3 regions of the Nocardia sp. NPDC050378 genome follow, and region 1 is predicted to be linked to each of the others. Evidence: riboswitches for the same ligand, from Rfam matches in the RefSeq annotation. Region 1 holds a riboswitch; each other region holds the start of a gene.

What was found. Region 1 has a riboswitch for S-adenosylmethionine ahead of AB0I35_RS28730 (bifunctional o-acetylhomoserine/o-acetylserine sulfhydrylase). Riboswitches for the same ligand answer to the same signal wherever they lie in the genome.
Region 2: another riboswitch for S-adenosylmethionine. It lies ahead of AB0I35_RS02880 (rhodanese-like domain-containing protein); the one in region 1 lies ahead of AB0I35_RS28730 (bifunctional o-acetylhomoserine/o-acetylserine sulfhydrylase).
Region 3: another riboswitch for S-adenosylmethionine. It lies ahead of AB0I35_RS21880 (LLM class flavin-dependent oxidoreductase); the one in region 1 lies ahead of AB0I35_RS28730 (bifunctional o-acetylhomoserine/o-acetylserine sulfhydrylase).

The regions. Positions count from the first base shown of each region.
Region 1 covers NZ_JBFAKI010000020.1:42,176-45,440, reverse strand. The annotation lists gene AB0I35_RS28735 (homoserine O-acetyltransferase) at 1-637, opposite strand, end outside; gene AB0I35_RS28730 (bifunctional o-acetylhomoserine/o-acetylserine sulfhydrylase) at 634-1,950, opposite strand; SAM riboswitch class IV at 2,028-2,138, opposite strand; gene AB0I35_RS28725 (TetR family transcriptional regulator) at 2,204-2,905, opposite strand; gene AB0I35_RS28720 (MFS transporter) at 3,040-3,265, shown strand, end outside.
Region 2 covers NZ_JBFAKI010000001.1:619,765-623,029, reverse strand. The annotation lists gene AB0I35_RS02885 (O-succinylhomoserine sulfhydrylase) at 1-1,037, opposite strand, end outside; gene AB0I35_RS02880 (rhodanese-like domain-containing protein) at 1,034-1,465, opposite strand; SAM riboswitch class IV at 1,483-1,601, opposite strand; gene AB0I35_RS02875 (hypothetical protein) at 1,647-2,105, opposite strand; gene AB0I35_RS02870 (FAD-dependent oxidoreductase) at 2,297-3,265, shown strand, end outside.
Region 3 covers NZ_JBFAKI010000010.1:86,093-89,357, reverse strand. The annotation lists gene AB0I35_RS21885 (ABC transporter substrate-binding protein) at 1-657, opposite strand, end outside; gene AB0I35_RS21880 (LLM class flavin-dependent oxidoreductase) at 654-1,724, opposite strand; SAM riboswitch class I at 1,731-1,827, opposite strand; gene AB0I35_RS21875 (hypothetical protein) at 2,086-2,793, shown strand; gene AB0I35_RS21870 (glycosyltransferase family 2 protein) at 2,878-3,265, opposite strand, start outside.

The sequences.
Region 1 (3,265 bases):
AGTCCGGGTCGGCGGTGATGATGGCCATCTGGGTGGTCTGAGTGCCGATCTGATCGGCGGTGGCACGTGCGCCGACGGCGAGCACCAGCGCCGCCGACACCCGCTGTGGATGCCCGATGATCCACTCGAGCACCCGCATGCCACCCATCGACCCGCCGACGACGGCACCGAGCCGCTCGATGCCGAGCAGGTCGAGCAACTGCGCCTCGGCGGTCACCTGGTCGCGAATGGTCACCCAGGGAAACCGTGCGCCCCAAGGCTTTCCGTCGGGCGCGAGCGAAGACGGGCCCGTGCTGCCCTTACAGCCACCGAGCACATTGGTGGCGATCACACACCACTCGTCGGTGTCGATCGGCGCGCCGGGCCCGACCATGCCCTCCCACCAGCCGGGCGCCCCGTCGGGCCCACCGACGACATGGGAGTCGCCGGTGAGCGCGTGTTCGACGAGCACCACATTGTCGAGCGTGGGGGAGAGCTCACCCCACCGTTGCACCGCCAGCCGCACATCGGGGACGACCGCGCCGTTCTCCAGCGTCACGTCCCCGATGGCGACCACGCCGAGTCGCCCGTCCGGTGGTGGCAGCAGGGCCACCCCGGTGCCGGGACGGGTGATCGGCGATTCGGTGCTCACAGTCACGTCGTCGCCGCCGCGAAACCGGCCCGCAGATCGGCCAGGATGTCGTCGATTCCCTCGATACCCACCGCGAGCCGGACCAGGCCGGGAGTGACGCCGGCGGCCAGCTGCTCCTCCGGTGTCAACTGCGAGTGCGTGGTCGACGCCGGGTGGATCACGAGAGAACGCACATCACCGATGTTAGCCACATGGCTGTGCAGGCTGAGCGCGTCCACGAACTTCTTGCCCGCGTCGACACCACCTGCCAGCTCGAACGACACGATCGCGCCCGCACCCTTGGGTGCCAGCTGCTTGGCCCGCTCGTGCCAGGGCGAGGACTCGAGTCCCGCGTAGTGCACCGCGTCGACACCGGGCTGCGCGGCGACGAACTTCGCCACCTCGACCGCGTTGCTCACGTGCCGTTCCACCCGCAGGCTCAGCGTCTCGATGCCCTGGGCGATCAGGAAGGCGTTGAACGGTGACACCGCCGCGCCGAGGTCGCGCAACAACTGCACGCGCGCCTTGAGCGCGAACGCCGGGGCACCGAGATCGGCGAAGACCGCGCCGTGGTAGCTCGGATCGGGCTCGGTGAAGCCGGGGTACCGGGCGTTGCCCTCGGCGTCACGCACGGTCCAGTCGAAGGTGCCGCCGTCGACGATCACGCCCGCCACCGCCGCGCCGTGGCCACCGAGGTACTTCGTGGCCGAGTGCACCACGATGTCGGCGCCGTGGGCCAGCGGCTGGATCAGGTACGGAGTGGCGACGGTGTTGTCCACGATCAGCGGCAGCCCGTTGTCGTGAGCGACCCCGGCGATACCCGGGATGTCGAAGACCGCGCTGCTCGGGTTGGCGATGGTCTCGCCGTAGAACGCCTTGGTGTTGGGGCGGATCGCGGCCTGCCACTGCGCGAGGTCGTCGGGGTCCTCGACGAACGACACCTCGATGCCGAGCTTGGGCAGCGAGTAGTGGAAGAGGTTGTAGGTGCCGCCGTACAGGTGCGGGCTGGACACGATGTGGTCACCGGCGCCTGCCAGATTCAGGATGGCGTAGGTCTCGGCCGCTTGGCCCGAGGCCACCAGCAGCGCCGCGACACCGCCTTCGAGGGCGGCGACCCGCTGCTCCACCGCGTCCTGGGTGGGGTTCATGATCCGGGTGTAGATGTTGCCCGGTTCGGCGAGCCCGAACAGCGCGGCGGCGTGCTCGGTGTCGCGGAAGGTGTAGGAGGTGGTCTGGTAGATCGGCAGTGCCCGCGCGTTGGTGGTCGCGTCGGGGGCCTGGCCCGCGTGGATCTGCTTGGTCTCGAACGACCAGTTCTCGGGCAGGGCGGCGTCGGTCATGGTCAATGCTCCAGGGGTTGTGCGTCAGGGTTCAGCTGGGGCGGATCGACGGACAACAACACATGGGGGCCTCCTGAAATGCGCGCTTGCTCCCGACCTTCGGGAGCCCGGTCATCACCCGGAGCACCCCACCGCAGCTGGAGGGTTGCCGACCAGCGAGCCGGGGCTTCGCGCTGGTACTCATGACCTTGGACGACATGTTAACCGGACATCGCGCCGGTGGGGAAACTTCCCCCGCGTTTCCTGCCTCACATCACCGTGCCGCCGGTGCGGCGAAGCCGGGTGTGTCGTCGCCCGGTGCGCCGCAGACCTGCCGCAATCCGTGATAGGCGCGCAGGATCGCTTCGCGGGTGACCCGCACCGCCGCCTCCGGTGAGGTGGGCAGTACGTGCTCGGTGTCGGCGACCGCGAGGTGACACAGCGTCTGCCACGTGCCCGCGACCAGCTTCACCAGAAAATCGTCGGGTGTGGTCCCCATCCGCCGGGCCAGTTCCTCGCACACCGCGACGTTCTTCTTCTCCGCGTATTCCAGGGCCCGCGCGTTGACCGCCTGGCTGGCCCGCATGATCCGCTGCGTCTGCAGGAACTGGTGCAGGAACCGCAGACCGTCGGCATCGGCCTCGGACTCGACCACCTGGAGGTAGGCGCCGCACAGGGCTCGCAGTTCGTTGCCGGTATCGGGCTGGCCGCGCAGCGCGACGGCGACGGCGTGGCCGAAGTCGTCGATCGGGGCGAGCACGATGTCCTCTTTGAGCGCGAAGTACCGGTTGACGGTGCGGGGGGATACGTCGGCTCCGGCGGCGATCTGCTCGACGGTGGTCGCGTCGAAGCCCTGGGTATCGCACAGGTCGAGTCCGATCGCGACGATCGCGGCCCTGGTCTGCGCCTTCTTGCGCTCGCGCAGGCTCGGCGGAGCCGGCCGGTCGGAGGCGGTCGGAGTGGTCGAGTCGAGCATTTCGCCAGCTTAGCGTTTCAGCATGGCAAGCTGGCGCGACCTGCCAAGTGGCGCGTTCAGACAAATTTCTCTTGACGCCAATTGTCGCACGGTGCCAGGATTGGCCGACGCATGCCGAGTGATGAGGAGCCCAGGTGACCGGCACCGAACTGAAATCCGAATATGCTGCAGCCCCGGCGAATTCGATGCGATGGTGGGCGCTCGTCGTGCTCTCCGCCGCGCAGCTGATGGTGGTGCTCGACGCCACCGTCATCACCATCGCGCTGCCGTACGCCCAGCGCGACCTCGCCATCACCGACGGTGATAAACAGTGGGCCATCACCGCCTACACGCTCATCTTCGGCGGGTTGCTGCTGCTCG
Region 2 (3,265 bases), on a different contig from region 1:
TTGGAGATGTCGATGATGCGCAGGCGGTTGAGGACCTCGAAGGCTCGCTTCTTGCCGTCGTCGCCGTGCAGGGCGAAGGTGACGACGGTGCCGCCGCCCGACATCTGCTCCTTGGCCAGGGCATGCTGCGGATGTGACGGCAGGAAGGGGTACTTCACCCATTCCACCGACTTGTTCGTCTCCAGGAACTCGGCGACCCGCAGTGCCGATTCGGTCGACTGACGCACGCGAAGCGGCATCGTCTCCAGCCCCTTGAGCAAGGTCCAAGCGTTGAACGGACTCAGCGCCGGACCGGTGTGGCGCATCAGGGTTTTCACGGGACCATCGATGTAGTCCTTGGCGCCGAGGATGGCGCCGCCGAGGACGCGGCCCTGGCCGTCGATGTGCTTGGTGCCGGAGTAGACGACCACGTCGGCGCCGAGTTCGAACCCGCGCTGCAGCAGCGGGGTGGCGAAGACGTTGTCCAGCACCACTTTCGCGCCTGCGGCGTGGGCCAGTTCGGTGACCCTGCGGACGTCGACGAGGGTTTGCATCGGGTTGGCCGGGGTCTCGAAGAACACGGCCTGGGTGGGTACCGACAGAGCCTGCTCCCACTGCGAGAGGTCGTCGCCGTCGACGAAGACGGTCTCGATCCCCCAGCGCGGCAGGATCTCGTTGCACACCACGAAGCAGGAACCGAACAGACTGCGCGCGGCGACGAGCCGGTCGCCTGCCTTCAGCAGCGCGCCCAGCGCGGTGAACACCGCCGACATGCCCGAGGCGGTCGCGAACGCGGCCTCGGCGCCGTCGAGCAGGCGGATGCGCTCCTCGAACATGGCCACCGTCGGGTTGCCGAAGCGGGAGTAGACGAAGTGTTCGACATCGCCGGTGAACGCGGCCTCGGCGGCCTCGGCGTTCTCGTAGACGAAGCCGGAAGTCAGGTAGAGCGCCTCGGACGTCTCGTCGAATCCGGAACGACGCAGGCCACCGCGCACGCCGAGGGTGGCGGGACCGACCCCTTCGGGCAGCGGCTTGTCGAAGGAACCACCGGTGATCATGCGAAGTCTCCTAATGCCTGGCGCCACGGCAGGCCGACGGCGCGCCAGCCGGTGCTGCCGCGCTGCCCGAACGCGTCGGGGCCGCCCTCGAAACCGTCGAGCACGTTGTAGGACGGGGTGATCCCCGCCGCGGTGGCCACCGTCGCCGCGTGCGCCGAGCGCTGACCCGAGCGACACAGGAACACCACGGGTGCGTCGGCCGGGCGGTCGGCGAGGACCTGTTCGAGCTGCTCACCGAAGCGCGGGTTGCGCGCGCCGGTGCCGTCGACCCATTCGATGAAGTGCGCGGGGCGCTCGATGGAGCTGGTGTCGGGAATGCCGATGTGGGCCCACTCGCCTTCGGTGCGCACGTCGACCAGCACCGCGTCGGGATGCTCGGTCAGGATTTCCCACGCCTTCTCAGGGGTGATGTCGCCGGCGTAACTCATGTCGATCCTCCTGCGTGAATCCGCTCTTGCCGAGGCGGGGGAGTCCAGCACACGGCCAGGTCGTCACCCGGAGCACCCCACCGCGGAGGAGGGTTGCCGACCAGCGAGCCGGGGCTTGACGCTGGTACTCATGACCTTGCGATCTGAGATTGCCCCGGCACTGGTCACCGTGTCAAACCCCTCAGGGGGTGCACACCAGCCAGGCGCCGTCGACCCGGGTGAGATTCCAGGTGCTCGACGTCGCCTGCCCGCCCACCGAAACCGTGGCGTCGATCTTGGCCCGGTTGCCGTTGACGGTGGCGTTTGAAAAGCCCTTCTTGTCGATCGTCACCGCTGATTCCGGGCCGCCGAGCCGTTCGGTGAGACCCGATTTCGCCTCGTCGAACCCGGGGCACGCCACCCCGGGCGGCGGACGCTGATCGGTGCGCGAGCGCGCGTCGATATAGTTGGTGACGGCGGCCGCGAGCCGATCGGCCTCTGTGACATTTTTCTCAGCGGGTGCGAGGAGCCCGCCGACGACGATGCTGATGAGCACGACGACCGCGATCACCGCGGCCGCGACGAACGGGACGATGGACCGCTTGTCGGTCTGATCGACCTCGATGGGCTGATCGTCCGAGCCTGTTTGCTCCTCGCTCATGTGGTAATCCTGACAGACCCGGGCCGGGCAGCTACACCGCGCGCCGGGTTGCCGCAACACCGCAGCTAGAATCGCGTTGATTACGGCCTGCCGCCGACGAGGACGGCAGCGGCCGGTAGCCGGTTTCCGACTTAGCCTAAGCTAAGTTGACGCCGTCACATCGTTTCTCGACCAAAGGGTGCGCGTAGACAATGACCGAACAGACAGCGACTCGCCCGCTTCGCATCGCGATCGTGGGTGCGGGACCGGCCGGTATCTACGCCGCCGACGCGTTGATGAAGTCCGACGCCGAGGTCAGCATCGACCTCTACGAGCGCATGCCCGCGCCCTTCGGTCTCATCCGCTACGGCGTCGCGCCCGACCACCCGCGCATCAAGGGCATCATCACCGCCCTGCACAAGGTGCTCGACAAGGATCAGGTGCGCCTGCTCGGCAACATCGACTACGGCACCGACATCACCCTCGACGACCTGCGGCAGTTCTACGACGCGGTGATCTTCTCCACCGGTGCCAACGCCGACCGCGCGCTGCCGATCCCCGGCATCGACCTCGACGGTTCCTACGGCGCCGCCGACTTCGTCTCCTGGTACGACGGGCACCCCGACGTGCCCCGTTCGTGGCCGCTGGATGCCGAGAAGGTCGCCGTGCTCGGCGTCGGCAACGTGGCCCTGGACGTGGCGCGCGTGCTCGCCAAGACCGGCGACGAGCTGCTGCCCACCGAGATCCCGCCGAACGTCTACAAGGGGCTCAAGGAGAACAAGGCCGTCGAGGTGCACGTCTTCGGGCGTCGCGGTCCCGCGCAGGCCAAGTTCACCCCCCTCGAGCTGCGTGAACTCGACCACTCGCCGACCATCGAGGTGATCGTCGACCCCGAGGACATCGACTACGACGAGGGTTCCGAGGCCGCGCGCCGCAACTCCAAGCAGGTCGACATGGTCGCCAACACCCTCGAGCAGTGGGCCATCCGCGACCAGGGCAACCGCCCGCACAAGCTGTTCCTGCACTTCTTCGAGTCGCCCGCCGAGATCGTCGGCGACGAGAACGGCCGGGTCGTCGGTCTCAAGACCGAGCGCACCCAGCTCGACGGCACCGGCAACGTCAAGGGCACCGGCGAGTTCAAGCAGTGGGACGTGCAGGCCGTCTACCGCGCCGTCGGTTAC
Region 3 (3,265 bases), on a different contig from region 1:
TTTGGCCAACGTCACCGAGACGTCCTGCTGGTACTCGGCATAGGTGAACGGTCCGCTGCCGATGTTGTCGCCCGCGCAGCGCGCCTCCGCCGGCTTCGCGTTGGTCGACGGGGCGAGGATCCCCAGCTGCGAGGTCGAGGACGCCTGCAGGAATTGCGCGTTCGGTGTGCTGAATTCGACCCGGGCCGTGAGCTTGTCGACCACGGTGGTGCCGATGTAGTTGGCGAGGTAGCTCACGCCGAGCGGCGCTTTGGCCCCACCGAGCCGGACCACGGCGTCGAAGGTGTCGCGCACCGATTCGGCGGTGAGCGGCGAGCCGTCGCTGAAGGTCACCCCGTCTGTGAGGGTGAAGGTGAAGACCTTCGCATCGGGGCTGACCTCCCAGCTGCGTGCCAGCCACGGGGTGATCGCCCCGGTCGCCGGATCCTGATCGGTGAGCGAGTCCACGATCTGCCGGGTCACGTAGATGGTCTGATTGCTCCCGGCCTGGGCGGGATCCGAGCACGACGGTGCCTGCGAGAGCCCGTAGCGCAGGGTGCCGCCGGGTTGCGGGGGACCGGCTGGTCCGCCGCCTGCGGTGTCCCCGCCGCCGCAGGCGACCACCGTCGCGGTGGCGGCGAGAACACCGGCGAACGCGGCGATGCGATGTCGAATCACGAAACAACTCCAGCGAATTCACGGCCTGCGGCCAGGGGACGGCTCGGGATGCGGCGGCGCAACTCCGGCGCCACCTCGGCCTGGAACAGTTCGAGACTGTCCAGATAGTCGGACTCGGCTCGGCCCTCACGATCGGCGGACAGGTGGATCACCTCGTGCCCGAACTGCTCGTGGTACCGGCCGACCTTGTCGATCACCTGCTCCGGACTGCCGACCAGGGCGGAGGAACGGGCGAGGAAATCCTCGAGGGTCTCGAAGACCACCGGATTGCCCACCTGCCGCTGCAACGCGGTGCGCGCCTCGTAGAGCGGGCGATACACCTCGACGGCCTCCTGGGAGGTCCGCGCCACGTGCAGACCGGCCGTGCCCGCACCGACCAGGGCGTCGGCGGGGTCGCGCCCGTAGTCCACCCAGCGCTGCCGGTAGTGGCGGATCAGCTCGGCGTACGGCTCGATCGGGTGCGTGACGTTCGCCGAGAAGACCGGGTCGCCATGGCGCGCCGCCAGCTCCACCGATTCCCGGCTCGTCGCGCTGCCGTGCCAGATCCGCAGCTTCGGCTGCAACGGGCGCGGCAATGCTCGTGCGTCGGTGAGCGGCGGCCGGAATCGGCCCGACCACGTCACCTCGTCGCGGTCCCACAGTGCCCGCAGCAGTTCGTAACCTTCGCGGTTACGGTCCCACTGATCCTCGGTCGTCACGTGGTAGAGCTGCGCCTGGGCGGTGCCGTTGCCCTTGCCGATGATCAGCTCGAGCCGTCCGTCGGACAGGTTGTCGAGCGTGGCGTAGTCCTCGAAGGCGCGCACCGGGTCGAGCAGGCTCAAGGTGGTGACCGCGGTGAACAGGGTGATCCGCGAGGTGACCGCCGCCAAATGGCTGAGCACCACCGGGGGCGCGGCGGACAGGAACGGGTCTTCGTGCCGTTCGCCGACCGCGAACCCGTCGAAGCCCAATTCCTCAGCGCGCCTGGCCTGTTCGACCACGTCACGGAAACGGTCACGGGTGCTCGGCACGACGCCGGTCACCGGATCGGGAACCCGGGTGATCAGCGTCATGAGCAGGAATTTCATCGATCTCCTCCATCGAACCCGGCAGAAGCACCCACACCCGGACAGACCGGGCGGGTTGCTGCGACGTCGTAGAGCCAGGTCTCTCAGTCGCTCTGGATGGTGCGCCCGCTGCCGAAGCGTCGAGCCGGATCAGCATGTGGCACAGCTGTGATGACGCACAACGGTAGAAATCAGCGTGAGCGCAGCGGTTGGAATCGGATGCGGGTGCGGGCACAATCGCCGACGTCGGGCCCGGTCGACCCACCCCAGGCCCCCGCTGTGGCGGTACGCGACGCGCCGAATACCCGGTCACTTCACCTGCGCGGATTCACCGGATCGCGGGAGTAATCTCGGCCTTCTCAGCGTCGATGAGGAGTTCGCCGTGACTGTTGCGCGTCGTCTGACCACACTGACCTCGCTGACGGCCTGCGCCGCCGCCGTGCTGCTTGCCGCCCCCGTCGCCGCCGACCCACCGGTGCGGCCCGCCGTCACCCGCGACGCCCCGGCCACACCCGCAGCGGGCCCCGGCGATCTCCTCGCCGCCTATCAGACGGTCGTCGAAACCCTCGAGGCCCTCGGCATCCAGCCCTTCCTGTACCCGACGGTCGCCGCGAACTGTTCCGGTGACGGTCTCGGCCTGGTCCCGGCTGTCGCGGGTGCGGTTCCCGGCCCGTGGCCGACGAACACCCTGCCGATCCCCGGACTCGATCTCACGGCCGTGAAATCAGGCCAGACGCTGTTCACCTTCCTCCCGTACGGCCTGGAACCGGACACGGCCGCCACCAAGACTTCCGGTATGCAGGTGGCCTGGCTCAATATCAGCACCGGGCGCGGTGGGCTGGCCTCGATGGGGACGATCGCCGACATCGTCCGGGCGATGGTGCCGCCCGAGGTTCCCGTCGAACTCCGGCCGCTCGCCGAGAACGTCATCCGCGATTTCCTGCGCACCGCGATCCCGGTCGGCGGTGTGCGCGCGGTCCCCGTCGACACCGGGAAGGGCACCGTCCTCGCCGCCGTCTTCGGTACCACCGACAACGCGGGCCGCTCGTGCTTCTTCTTCCCGACCGTCGGCATCACCGAGGTCGCCTGATCCGGTGTCCGCGAGGGGCGGACCGTCGACAGCGCACGTCTTCCGGTGGGCACACCGAGCGGTGTTGGATACCTGGGCCGTGGGTCAGCCGTGACGAGCGAGCGGCGTTTCCGGTGCGACGAGGGGTCGCTGCTTCCAGCGCAGCCGCCCCGTGCGATGCAGGCGGTGCGAGCGGGCCCACAGGGTGAGGTAGTAGCCGACGGACACCGGATGGGCCAACGCCGAGCCGAGGTCGGCACCGGTGGGTGGGCGCCGGGTTTCGACGGCTCGGGCCGTGAGCCGCCCGGTGACGGCGGCGAGGTAGCCGAGCAGACCCGCCCGGCGCACCCGGCCACGACCGGCGAGAACCGCCAGCGGCGGAATCCAATAGGCAAGGGCGGCAAGGACACCGATGGCCGCACCGGTGTCGACCCGGCCGCCGTAGGCCGACCACAACCAGCGGGTGTAGCCGCCGGCGAGGTCGTCGGCGCCG